One region of the Erwinia sp. 1181_3 genome, then DNA from elsewhere that is predicted to be linked to it. Evidence: predicted binding sites of a transcription regulator. Region 1 holds the regulator's gene; each other region holds the start of a gene.
What was found. Region 1 encodes PurR, which represses purine synthesis genes. Its sites were predicted from a motif close to CANGCAAACGTTTGCNTG; they were not measured.
Positions count from the first base shown of each region.

Region 1 (3,172 bases):
TGTTATCAAAAAAATGCTCGCCACCCGCACACGCTGTCAACAGGTGGCTAACGGCTGGCGGGGACAAATCAATATTGCGGTCGACAGAATTGTGCGCCCGGCACGCACCCGGCAGCTGGTCGTGGATTTCTACCGGCATTTTCCGGATATGGAACTGCATATCATGCCGGAAGTGTTCAACGGTGTGTGGGATGCGCTGGCTGACGGTCGCGTCGATGTTGCGATCGGTGCGACTCAGGCGATCCCGGTACGAGGACGTTTTGCTTTTCGTGATATGGGAAGTCTTAACTGGCGCTGCGTGGTGAAAACGTCACATCCTCTGCTGAGCCATGAGGGACCGTTAAGCGAGACGTTAATCCGTGAGTGGCCATCGCTGGTGCTGGAAGATACCTCACGTGCCTTGCCGAAACGCACCACGTGGACATTAGATAATCAACGACGGCTGGTGGTGCCTGACTGGGAAAGTGCGTTTGACTGCCTGCGAGCCGGGCTGTGTGTTGGGATGGTACCCGGTCATTTTGCCCAGCCCTGGCTGCAACAAGGCGTGTTAGGAGAAGTGACGCTGACGTCCCCGTTTCCCGACAGTCCCTGTTATCTCAGCTGGTCGGAACAAAGCGCCTCACCGGCGCTAAGTTGGTTACTGGACTATCTGGGGAGCACAGAAACCCTGAATGCAGAGTGGTTAAGCGAACATCCTGGCCAGTGGCAGGTGAGTGATTAACGGCGGTAGTCGCGGAAAGGACCATCGGCAACGGAACGACGCTCGATCAGTGAAGGGTGAACTTCAATGGTTTGCGGATCTTCGCGCTTGCTGGTAATACGGTCCAGCAACATATCAAAAGCGGTTTCGCCCAGACGCTCTTTTGGCTGGTGGACGGTGGTCAGTGCGGGCGTAAAGTAGCGGGCGTTGCGCACGTTATCATAACCGATCACTGAAATATCCTGCGGTACGCGTAGCCCCATTTCATCTGCTGCGCAAATCGCGCCCATGGCCATAATATCACCGCCACAGAAAATGGCCGTTGGGCGCTGCTTCTGCGACAAAATTTGCTGCATGGCGCGATAGCCAGAATCAGGTTCAAAATCGCCCTGCACCAGCCATTCATCGCGCAAAGTGATGCCCGCTTCTGCCAGTGCCTTCAGGAATCCGGCATGGCGGCCACCGCCTGTATTACGCTCAAGCTGGCCTGGGATCGCGCCGATATCGCGGTGCCCGCGTTCGATCAGGTAGCGCCCCGCCAGGTAACCACCCTCAAAAGCATTATCAAGCACGGTATCAGTGAAATCACCGCGTGATTCGCCCCAATCCATGACGACCATCGGAATATTACGGTTATCTTCCAGCATAGAAATCAACGTGTCAGGATATTCTGAACACATCACCAGCAGCCCATCGACGCGTTTTTGCGCCATCATTGACAGATAGGCCTGTTGCTTTTGCAGGTTGTTGTGCGCATTGCCCAAAATCAGCGTATAGCCTTTGGCAAAGCAGCGGTTTTCTATTGCTTCAATGATCTCTGCAAAATAGGGCGCTTCACTGGATGTTGCCAGAAGGCCAATGGTTTTGGTGTGGTTGACCTTCAGACTGCGGGCTACGGCGCTGGGGGAATAATGCAATTCTTTGATTGCAACCCATACCGCTTCGCGCGTCTCTTCGGCTACAAAGCGCGTTTTGTTAATCACGTGAGACACAGTGGTGGTTGAAACACCGGCGCGCTTTGCCACATCCTTAATTGTTGCCATGAAAATCGTACTCCTGGTGTTATCGTAACATTTTGATAACTAATTGGTTAAACGTTTGCCTGGGTACAGCCATTCCTGCCCGACCAGAATTATTTTGGGTGCTGTCTCAAAGGGTCGGGAAGGGGTAAAATCGTCCGTAGAGTGACATGCAGTGCTGACTTTTACACGTTGCCAACGGTGTTGCGCAACGGAATAAAGAATTCTAACAAGGCTGCGCACAGAAAACGAGATTTTTACGGGTAACTGTGGGAAAATCTGTTGGCTTACTAATAACAAGGTTATTGAGGAGAGAGAATGAACACTGATATGAAAATGACGGCGCTGACCGTTGTGGGTTCACTGCTGATGATTATTGCGTTTAGTTTTACGGCGGTAATGCATTAATTCTTGCACGGGAGGAGGAAACTCTTCCCGAACCCACACGCATTATCGAATCGTTTTAGGCGTCATCATACGGCGCGCACCGATGTAATGTTCCTGCCAGTAATCTTCGCTCAACGCACTGACCTGAATATCTTTACCTGTCCGTGGAGACTGAATAAATTTCCCTCCACCCAGATAGACGCCAACATGATCTGCTGTGCCACGTCCGTTAATACGGAAGAAGACCAGATCACCTTTCTCTAACTGATCGCGCTTAATCGAAGCCGCATCACGCAGATGGTACATTTCATTAGCCGTGCGTGGGATCTTGAACTTCACCAGGTCTTTATAGGCATACCACACCAGACCACTGCAGTCGAAACCGGTTTTCGGAGAGGTGCCGCCCCATTGATAAGGTTTACCGAGCTGGCCCATCAGCTTGTTCATCGCCGTCTCACGTGCTTTCTGGTAGCGAGCGCGATGCGCTTTGCTGAGTTTGAGCGGGGCGTTCAGAGCATCGTTATCATCGTCAGTGGCTTTGCTGCCTGCGCGTTGACGACCATAATGTTTTTTATCTGCTTTTTTGCTGGCCGCGAGTTTTTTACTCAGTGTTTTCTTCTCCACCTTCGCATTACGCACCGGGGCCACGCTGGTTTTTTTCTTTTCTTTCTCTTTCAGTTTTTTTGCCAGCAGAAGCCGTGCTGATTTAGAGGGTTCTTTTTTAGCGGTTTCTTTGGCTTTCTTACTGACAGGTTCTTTGACTTTTTTGGTCGAAGTGGCTTTTACCGGGCGGCGCTTACGGCGGTCATCTACACGTGCAGTATTGCTTTCGGCTTTTTGCTGTTTTGCATTAATAGGGGCATGTGGCGATGCGTGCGCCATGTTGAAGAACAACTGAGTGAAAGCCAGTATGAAGAGCGTGATGAGTAAACGCATCGTTCCCATTAACAGTTTGTGCGCTACAAAAAAGCAGCAACGCGGTAAAAAAAGAGATTTCTGCGGTATGCAGAAGGTTAGGCCAATTCTAATCTAACTTCTTAACAAAGGGTAAGGTCTTTTTTGTTTC
Region 1 is NZ_VTDE01000004.1:388,853-392,024, reverse strand. Features, by position in the region: gene punR (DNA-binding transcriptional activator PunR) at 1-721, shown strand, start outside; gene purR (HTH-type transcriptional repressor PurR) at 718-1,743, opposite strand; gene cydH (cytochrome bd-I oxidase subunit CydH) at 2,038-2,127, shown strand; gene FY046_RS13770 (C40 family peptidase) at 2,170-3,042, opposite strand.

Region 2 (3,172 bases), on a different contig from region 1:
TGTGCTGGCGCAACGGTGATGGAGTCACCGGTGTGAATACCCATGGCATCGAAGTTTTCAATCGAACAGACGATGATGCAGTTGTCGTTTTTATCACGCACCACTTCCATCTCGTACTCTTTCCAGCCAATCAGTGACTCATCAATCAGCAGCTCATTGGTCGGCGACAGGTCGAGGCCGCGCTCGCAAATCTCTTCAAACTCTTCGCGGTTGTAAGCGATACCGCCACCTGTGCCACCCATGGTGAATGACGGACGGATAATGCACGGGAAGCCCACGTCAGCGGCAACCGCCAGCGCTTCTTCCATCGTGTGTGCGATACCGGAACGTGCGGTATCGAGGCCGATTTTCTTCATCGCAACGTCGAAACGACGACGGTCTTCCGCTTTATCGATCGCATCAGCGGTGGCGCCGATCATCGTGACACCAAATTCAGCCAGCACGCCCTGACGTTCCAGCTCCAGCGCACAGTTCAGCGCAGTCTGGCCGCCCATGGTTGGCAGCACGGCATCCGGGCGCTCTTTCTCAATGATTTTGCGCACCACTTCCCAGTGGATAGGTTCGATATAGGTCGCATCGGCCATATCCGGGTCGGTCATGATGGTGGCCGGGTTGGAGTTCACCAGGATAACGCGGTAACCCTCTTCACGCAGCGCTTTACACGCCTGCGCACCCGAGTAGTCAAATTCGCAGGCCTGGCCGATAACAATCGGGCCAGCACCGAGGATCAGGATACTTTTTATGTCTGTACGTTTTGGCATTGTCTTTCTCTCCCGACCTTAAATAGCTTTTTTAATCAGTTCGATAAAATGATCGAACAAGGGCGCAGCATCGTGCGGGCCTGGGCTGGCTTCCGGGTGCCCCTGGAAGCTGAAAGCGGCTTTATCGGTGCGGTGAATACCCTGTACCGTATGGTCAAACAGTGAAGTATGGGTCACACGCAGATTAGAAGGCAGCTGGCTGTCGTCAACGGCAAAACCGTGGTTCTGGGCGGTAATCATCACGGTATTGTTATCGTGATCTTTCACCGGGTGGTTACCACCGTGGTGGCCCAGTTTCATCTTCACGGTCTTGGCACCGCTGGCCAGCGCCAGTAACTGGTGGCCGAGGCAGATACCGAACACCGGAATGTCGGTTTCCAGTAGGCGTTTGATCGCCGTAATCGCGTAGTCACACGGCTCCGGGTCGCCAGGACCGTTAGAGAGGAACACCCCGTCCGGATTCAGCTTCAGCACGTCTTCCGCGGAAGTCTGCGCCGGAACAACGGTCAGACGGCAGCCGCGATCCACCAGCATACGCAAGATGTTACGCTTCACGCCGTAATCATACGCGACAACATGGAACGGCAGGTCTGCATCAGTCTTCGGCGCAGGCAGCTCACCTTCCAGCGTCCAGCTCCCCTGCAGCCACTGATACGCATCCTTAGTGGTCACTTCTTTCGCCAGGTCCATGCCTTTCAGGCCCGGGAACGCTTTGGCTTTTTCCAGTGCTACAGCGGCATCCAGCGCATCGCCCGCGATGATACAGCCATTCTGTGCCCCTTTTTCGCGAAGCAGACGGGTCAGCTTACGCGTATCGATATCGGCAATAGCGACAATGTTGTGGCGAGTCAGGTAATCAGACAGGCCTTCTTCATTACGGTAGTTGCTGGCAATCAGCGGTAAATCACGGATAACCAGGCCCGATGCATGTACCTGAGAAGATTCTGCGTCAGCGGAGTTGGTGCCGACATTGCCGATATGGGGATAAGTAAGAGTGACGATCTGGCGGGAATAGGAAGGATCAGTGAGGATTTCTTGATAACCGGTCATTGACGTGTTGAAAACAACTTCTCCCACTGCCGACCCGGTTGCCCCGATGGCCCGACCGTGGAATTGGGTTCCGTCTTCCAGAACCAATAGCGCTGACTTAATCAAAACATCCTCCAGGGAATAAACAGTCACAATATATGCATATTAATTCAGGAATGACCCCAAAATCAATGCAAAAACTGCCTGACTGCTCAGTTTTTGGCAAATTGGGCGCATTCTAATGATCGCCCTCTCTATTGTCTACCCTGCGAGGATGTTTTTCTGCGTTTTTTAACTAACTGAGCGTAAATCCGGAAGATTTACCCTGAAAGCATGACACATCCTGGTCATAAAATCGGTTGCCTGAGCGCTTGTGCATAATTTCAGGGGGTGGGGAGTAAAAAAGTGGACCAAATGGTCAAAAATAGCGCTTACGGAGGGTGAAAAACAGAGATAAGATCAACTTATAAGTGGAACCTATAAAAAAATAACTTAAATGGCTATTTATACAAAATAAAAAGGGCAATAAAATTATTGCCCATCCAATCAAAAAGTTATGATTGAAATAACCACATCACGATGGTACACAACACTTATAAATCATCAAGATTCAGGACACTGCGCATATCATGAAGCCCTGTTTTATGCGCTTTCAACCATATTGCTGCACGAACTGCGCCATTAGCGAAGGTCATACGGCTTGAAGCCTTGTGGGTTATCTCTACCCGCTCGCCAACATCTGCAAACATCGCTGTATGCTCACCGACGATATCTCCGGCACGTACAGTGGCAAAACCGATGGTCTGTGCTTCACGCTCACCGGTGTAACCTTCACGGCTATAGACCGCATGCTCATTCAGGTTCCAGTTCATCGCATCAGCAATCGCTTCCCCCATCGCCAGCGCGGTACCCGATGGTGCATCAACTTTATGACGGTGATGCGCTTCGATGATCTCGATATCCGCGTAGTCACCCATCACTTTGGCGGCTTTCTCCAGCAGTTTCAGCACCAGGTTAACGCCCACACTAAAGTTGGCGGCAAACACGATGCCGATATCAGCAGAAGCGGCTTTGATGGCGGCTTTACCGTCCTCATCGAATCCGGTGGTACCAATAACCATCGCTTTTTTATGCTGACGACAAAATTCCAGATAATGCAGCGTGCCTTCCGGGCGGGTGAAATCGATCAACACATCGAAATCATTCACCACCGCATCAAGGTTATCCGTCACTTTAATGCCCAGTGCGCCACAACCAGCCAGCTCTCCGGCATCTGCGCCCGTCAGCGACGAACCTGAACGCACCAGCGCGGCGCCCAAACGCGCACCTTCAGACTGAACCGTTGCCTGAATTAGCTGACGCCCCATACGCCCTGCGGCTCC
Region 2 is NZ_VTDE01000006.1:202,174-205,345, forward strand. Features, by position in the region: gene carB (carbamoyl-phosphate synthase large subunit) at 1-761, opposite strand, end outside; gene carA (glutamine-hydrolyzing carbamoyl-phosphate synthase small subunit) at 780-1,916, opposite strand; gene dapB (4-hydroxy-tetrahydrodipicolinate reductase) at 2,384-3,172, opposite strand, start outside.
Region 2: a site for PurR is predicted at 2,139-2,156, ahead of carA (glutamine-hydrolyzing carbamoyl-phosphate synthase small subunit). Genes of this name have one in related genera too.

Region 3 (3,172 bases), on a different contig from region 1:
ATGGCCGCGGGCATAGCCGTAACTGGTCTGGCTGTAATAGCGTTTCTGGCTGAGCATCGGCAGGCGAATCTTCACGTCGGCCCAGCTATCCGGATTACCCTTCTGTTTATCCGTCAGTTTACGCGCGTCCAGCATATGGGCGTAACCCATGTTATACGCCGCCAGAGCAAACCAGATGCGTTCGTCTTCAGGGATCGTTGGCGGTACCTTTTCCATCATACGCACCAGATACTCACTGCCGCCACGAATGCTCTGTTCCGGATCGGTCCTGTCACTGACATTCAGGCTATCCGCAGTATTGCGCGTCAGCATCATCAGGCCACGCACGCCAGTCGGGGATGTGGCCTGTGGGTTCCAGTGGGACTCCTGGTAAGAGATGGCTGCCAGTAAACGCCAGTCAATAACCTGCGCGTACTTCTCGAAAAGTGGCTGGAAGTCTGGCAGCGTTCCGTCAATGGCACGCAGAAAGGTGCGAGTATCGACATAATCGAACGTGCCGACGTGCCCCAGGTACTTCTCATCCAGACGGGCCATTGCGCCTTCTTCGCCCATCTGATTAAAGAAGTCGAGTAGCGCGGCATTCATGCTGTCATCCTGTTCACGCTGGACATACCAGGTGACCGGCTCTTCATCCGTGATATCAAAAGCCACTGCCAGCTGTGGATGGATGCGCTGCATCAGCGCGATAGTGACGGAATCGCCCACGGTATAGTCGAGTTTGCCATCGGCCACGGCTTCCAGCAGGCCCTGAGGCGTTTGATCGGTCGAGATCGCCCAGTCAAGATCGGGGTACTGATGCGCTTTCATTTCACGCAGGGTCGACAGATAAGCCGATCCTGACGCCGCCGTCAGGCGCCCCTTCAGATCGCCCAAATTTTTCGGCCGTGGTGCGCCGATACGGTACACCAGCTGTTGTGAAACAGAATAGTAAGACGGACCCGCACGAAAACGCGCCAGCCGTTCATTATTGTAAATTAACCCTGCCGCCAGCATGTCGGCTTTATCATCTTCGAGGTCATCAAACAGATCGCCCAGGTTCGGACGCACGGTGATTTCCAGCTTAACCCCTAAATAATCGGCGAAGCGCTTCGCCAGCTCGTAGTCCATACCCGCTGGGGATTGATTGACTGTGTAGTAAGTCAGCGGAGAATTTATGGTGCTGATACGCAGCACTCCCCGCGATTTTATCTGTGCGATACGGTCGGTCGAACCGCCGTACCACGGTATCGAGGGCCACAGTGCCAGCGCAAGAAGCACGGTGATCAGCCCGACCAGCAGATAATTAAATTTAAGGCGTTTCAAATAGTTATCTCTCGATGGTTCTCAGGTATCTGTCTTCTATGGCAGTATTTATTGTCTATAATTGGTCCTGAGCGTGGGGCATTCTGCTCAACTCCGCGCAGCTCCGCAACTGAAATCCACCTGTTTTGTGCGTTTTTCAGTCAATTCCTTATCGCGATTAATTCTGCGCAAACGGTTTCGTAACCGGTGGGGATTCTCTATAATACCGCCCGTTTTCCCCTGTTGCGCCCAAAGAAGCGTCGCCCGGCGCTTCGAGACGAGAGATCTTTAATGATGGAAATTCTGCGTGGTTCGCCCGCTCTGTCGGCATTTCGTATTAACAAACTGCTGACCCGCTTTCAGGATGCTCACCTGCCGGTGAGTGATATTTACGCTGAGTACGTCCATTTTGCCGATGTCAGCGCGCCGCTGAGCGAGGATGAAAAATCCCGTTTGCAGCGTCTGCTGAAATACGGTCCCTCTCTGGCTGAACATACCCCGGAAGGCCGCCTGCTGCTGGTCACTCCGCGTCCCGGCACTATCTCGCCGTGGTCTTCGAAAGCGACAGACATCGCCCACAACTGCGATCTCCCTCAGGTACTGCGTCTTGAGCGCGGCTTGGCCTTCTATGTGAAGGCACCGCAGTTGAGCGAAGCGCAGTGGTCAGAGCTGGCTGCACTGCTGCATGACCGCATGATGGAAACCGTCTTTGCCGATCTGAGCCAGGCCGATGCGCTGTTTGCTCATCATCAGCCTGCACCGCTGCAAAGCGTCGACCTGCTGGGTGAAGGCCGCAACGCGCTGGTTCAGGCCAATATCAAACTGGGCCTGGCACTGGCCGATGACGAAATCGACTACCTGCAGGCGGCGTTTGAAAAACTCGGGCGCAACCCGAACGATATCGAGCTGTATATGTTTGCTCAGGCTAACTCTGAGCACTGCCGTCATAAAATCTTCAACGCCGACTGGGTGATTGATGGCAAAACGCAGCCGAAATCGCTGTTCAAGATGATCAAAAATACCTTCGAGAAAACCCCGGACCATGTGCTGTCAGCGTATAAAGACAATGCGGCCGTTATGGAAGGTTCTCAGGTAGGGCGCTTCTACGCCGATCCACAGGGCCGCTATGATTTCCATCAGGAAGATGCGCATATCCTGATGAAGGTTGAAACCCATAACCACCCAACGGCGATTTCTCCGTGGCCGGGTGCGGCGACCGGTTCCGGTGGCGAAATTCGTGATGAAGGCGCAACCGGGCGTGGCGCTAAACCGAAAGCGGGTCTGGTCGGCTTCTCTGTTTCTAACCTGCGTATCCCGGGCTTTGAACAGCCGTGGGAAGAAGATTTCGGTAAGCCGGACCGTATTGTGACGGCACTGGACATCATGACCGAAGGCCCTCTGGGTGGCGCGGCATTTAACAACGAATTTGGTCGTCCGGCGCTGACGGGTTACTTCCGTACCTACGAAGAACGCGTTAACAGCCATAACGGCGAAGAGCTGCGCGGTTACCACAAACCGATCATGCTGGCAGGCGGTATCGGTAACATTCGTGCCGACCACGTGCAGAAAGGTGAAATCACCATTGGTGCCAAGCTGATCGTGCTGGGTGGCCCGGCAATGAACATCGGCCTGGGTGGCGGTGCGGCGTCTTCAATGGCCTCAGGCCAGTCTGACGCGGATCTCGATTTCGCTTCAGTACAGCGCGACAACCCGGAAATGGAACGTCGTTGCCAGGAAGTGATTGACCGCTGCTGGCAGTTGGGTGAAGAGAACCCGATTCTGTTTATCCATGACGTGGGCGCGGGCGGTCTGTCTAACGCCATGCCGGAGCTGGTGAGCGACGGCGAACGTGGCGGTCGTTTCAACCTGCGTGACATCCTTAACGATGAGC
Region 3 is NZ_VTDE01000008.1:49,651-52,822, forward strand. Features, by position in the region: gene mltF (membrane-bound lytic murein transglycosylase MltF) at 1-1,302, opposite strand, end outside; gene purL (phosphoribosylformylglycinamidine synthase) at 1,573-3,172, shown strand, end outside.
Region 3: a site for PurR is predicted at 1,467-1,484, ahead of purL (phosphoribosylformylglycinamidine synthase). Genes of this name have one in related genera too.

Region 4 (3,172 bases), on a different contig from region 1:
AAAAGTAAAGGAAACCCTGTAAACGGGTTCCCTGGTGTGGACAAAGTATGCGGCTAAAGACTGAAAAGGGACTAGATGTGTACTATTTTTTATAGCAGGGAGCATAGACCATAAGTGCCGAGAATGTAGCTGTACTTTAGTACAGTCAGGCACTCGCCATTTTCAGAATTTAGCATTCATTAATGGGGCAGGCGGCTGTAGGGGCTGACCTTCTGTTTCGGTCAGCCCGCAAGGTAAAGGGATTAATCCAGCTTCTCAACCGCCCAGGCAATCCCACTGGCGTACTCTTCCGGCAGCAGCGGCACCAGCGCGTTCAGCGCATGGCTGAGGGCCAGTGGGCTGACGTCAGACAGGTTCAGGTGGCCCACTTTACGCCCGGCACGCACTTCCTTCTCATACCAGTGCAGGTGCACCAGCGGCTGCTCCAGCCATGCCAGATTGACGTCGGTGCCAATCAGGTTGACCATCACCGAGGGTGTGTTGACGACAGGCGTTGGCAGTGGAAGGTCCAGAATAGCCCGCAGATGCAGCTCAAACTGGCTGATCGATGCGCCGTTCTGCGTCCAGTGACCGCTGTTGTGTACGCGTGGTGCCAGCTCGTTGATCAGCAAACCCTCCGGTACCACGAAACACTCCATCGCCATCACGCCGATGTAGTTCAGTTCGTTCATGATGGCGGAGAGCATACGCTCGGCCTGCTGCTGATGCTGCGCATCCACATCCGGCAATACTACGCTGGTGCGCAGAATACCGTCCTGATGCAGGTTGTGCGTCAGCGGATAGAACACCGTGCGGCCATCGTGGCCACGTGCGCCGACCAGCGACATTTCACCAGAGAAGTTAATTCCCTGCTCAACAATACACTCGCCGTAGCAATCAGCAGGCAGTGATGCGGTTTCATCTGCACGCAGGCGCCACTGGCCACGTCCGTCATAGCCGCCGGTGCGGCGCTTAACGATGGCAATGGAACCGAGTGTGGTGAACACCTGCGCCCACTCATCTGCACTGGAGAGCAACTGCCACGGCGCGGTTGCCAGACCCAGTCGGTCCAGCAGTTGCTTCTGGGTCAGACGGTCGGCAAGCAGCGGGAAGATATCGCGGTTCACAAAGGCGTTATGGCTGGCCAGTTCACGGGTTAATGCCGTTTCAGGCCAGCGCTCGATTTCGGCAGTGATCACGCTCTGCGCAATGGGCAGGGAGTCGGGTTCCGCATCCAGGCCCACCGGATAGACGGCAATGCCCAGCGGCTCACCCGCCTGGCGCAGCATCCGTCCCAGCTGACCGTTACCTAATACACAGACCGGCTTCATGCATCCACCCGTGGGTCCGGGTTATTCAGCACTTCATCGGTCTGGGTCTGGCGCCAGTGATTCAGGCGGCCTGCCAGTTCGGCATCATGCAGCGCGAGGATCTGTGCGGCCAGCAGGGCGGCATTGGCGGCACCGGCTTTGCCAATCGCCAGCGTGCCCACAGGAATGCCGCGTGGCATCTGCACAATAGAATACAGGCTGTCGACACCGCTCAGTGCGGCACTCTGCACGGGCACGCCCAGTACCGGAACCAGCGTTTTTGCTGCCAGCATACCCGGCAAGTGCGCCGCGCCGCCTGCACCTGCGATAATCACCTGATAGCCATTATCCGCTGCCTGTTCGGCAAAACTGAACAGTTTGTCCGGCGTGCGGTGTGCAGACACCACTTCGCAGTGAAACGGAACATCAAGGCTGGTGAGAATTTCCGCGGTAAATTGCATGGTTGCCCAGTCACTTTTGGAACCCATAACAATAGCAATGCGGGCCGGTGCGGCGTTGGATGACATGCGGGTCTGACTCCTGTGATTGTGATACTTCACCTGAATGGCGCTGTAGGCTTACCAGGTGGGAAGGGCACAGAGAATATCACGACTGAGCGGCAAGGAAAACGGTTGCGTGGCGCGAAATAGCGGCGGGTTTCGCCAGGTTTTTGAATCAGAACGGGAAGGAAATCAGGCTTATTTCATCGCTACTGACTTTGATCATCGAGCCTTCTTCATGCCAGGCCCCCAGAACCAGGCGTTCAGCCGCTTTCCCGTTGATCAGCAGAGGATGCACTGCAGGGCGATGAGTATGACCGTGGATCAGCCACTGAACCTGATGGCGGGCCATCACGTTCACAACAGCCTGGGGATTCACATCCATGATCGACTGGGATTTACTGCTGTTAGCTTCGCGGCTTCCGGCGCGCATTTTCAGCGCGATACGCTGGCGCACAAACAGGGGAAGGGCGAGGAACAGCGTCTGTAACCAACGTTGTTGTACTTTGGCACGAAAGCGCAGATAGCCTTCGTCATCAGTACACAGCGTGTCACCGTGCATTATCAGCACCTGTCTGCCATACAGATCCAGCACCTGCTCTTCCGGCAGCAGCGTCATACCGCAGGCTGTTGCAAAGCGCTTGCCCACCAGGAAGTCACGATTGCCGTGAATAAAGTAGCAAGGGATAGCCAACTGGCGCAGAGCCGTCGCGACCTCCGCATGCAGCGGATTCGGGTCGTCATCGCCAATCCAGGCTTCAAACAGGTCACCGAGAATGTACAGCGCATCAGCATGCTGTGCTTCACGGCGTAAAAAATGCAGAAAACCGGCAGTGATTGCCGGTTCTTCAGTACACAGATGGAGATCTGCGATAAACAGCGTGTGCGACATTATTAGCTGACGGTGACTTTCTGGATGATCACGTCGTCTTTTGGTACGTCCTGGTGCATGCCGCTGCGGCCGGTAGATACGGCTTTGATTTTCTCAACAACGTCCATACCTTCAACCACTTCAGCGAAAACGCAGTAACCGAAGCCCTGCAGGCTTTCATCACGGAAGTTCAGGAAGTCGTTGTCAGCCACGTTGATGAAGAACTGGGCAGTAGCAGAGTGTGGCGCCTGGGTACGAGCCATTGCCAAGGTGCCTTTGGTGTTCTTCAGGCCATTGCTGGCTTCGTTGCGGATCTCGTCTTTGGTGTCTTTCTGCTTCATGCCCGGTTCAAAACCACCGCCCTGGATCATAAAACCGTTGATCACACGGTGGAAGATGGTGTTGTCGTAAAAACCTTCGCTGCAATATTCAAGGAAGTTTTTAACGGTAGCCGGTGCTTTATCATCGAAAGTCTTGATGACGATATCGCCATGATTAGTCTGGAAAGTGAC
Region 4 is NZ_VTDE01000003.1:58,185-61,356, reverse strand. Features, by position in the region: gene purK (5-(carboxyamino)imidazole ribonucleotide synthase) at 243-1,310, opposite strand; gene purE (5-(carboxyamino)imidazole ribonucleotide mutase) at 1,307-1,816, opposite strand; gene lpxH (UDP-2,3-diacylglucosamine diphosphatase) at 1,965-2,681, opposite strand; gene ppiB (peptidylprolyl isomerase B) at 2,684-3,172, opposite strand, start outside.
Region 4: a site for PurR is predicted at 1,911-1,928, ahead of purE (5-(carboxyamino)imidazole ribonucleotide mutase). Genes of this name have one in related genera too.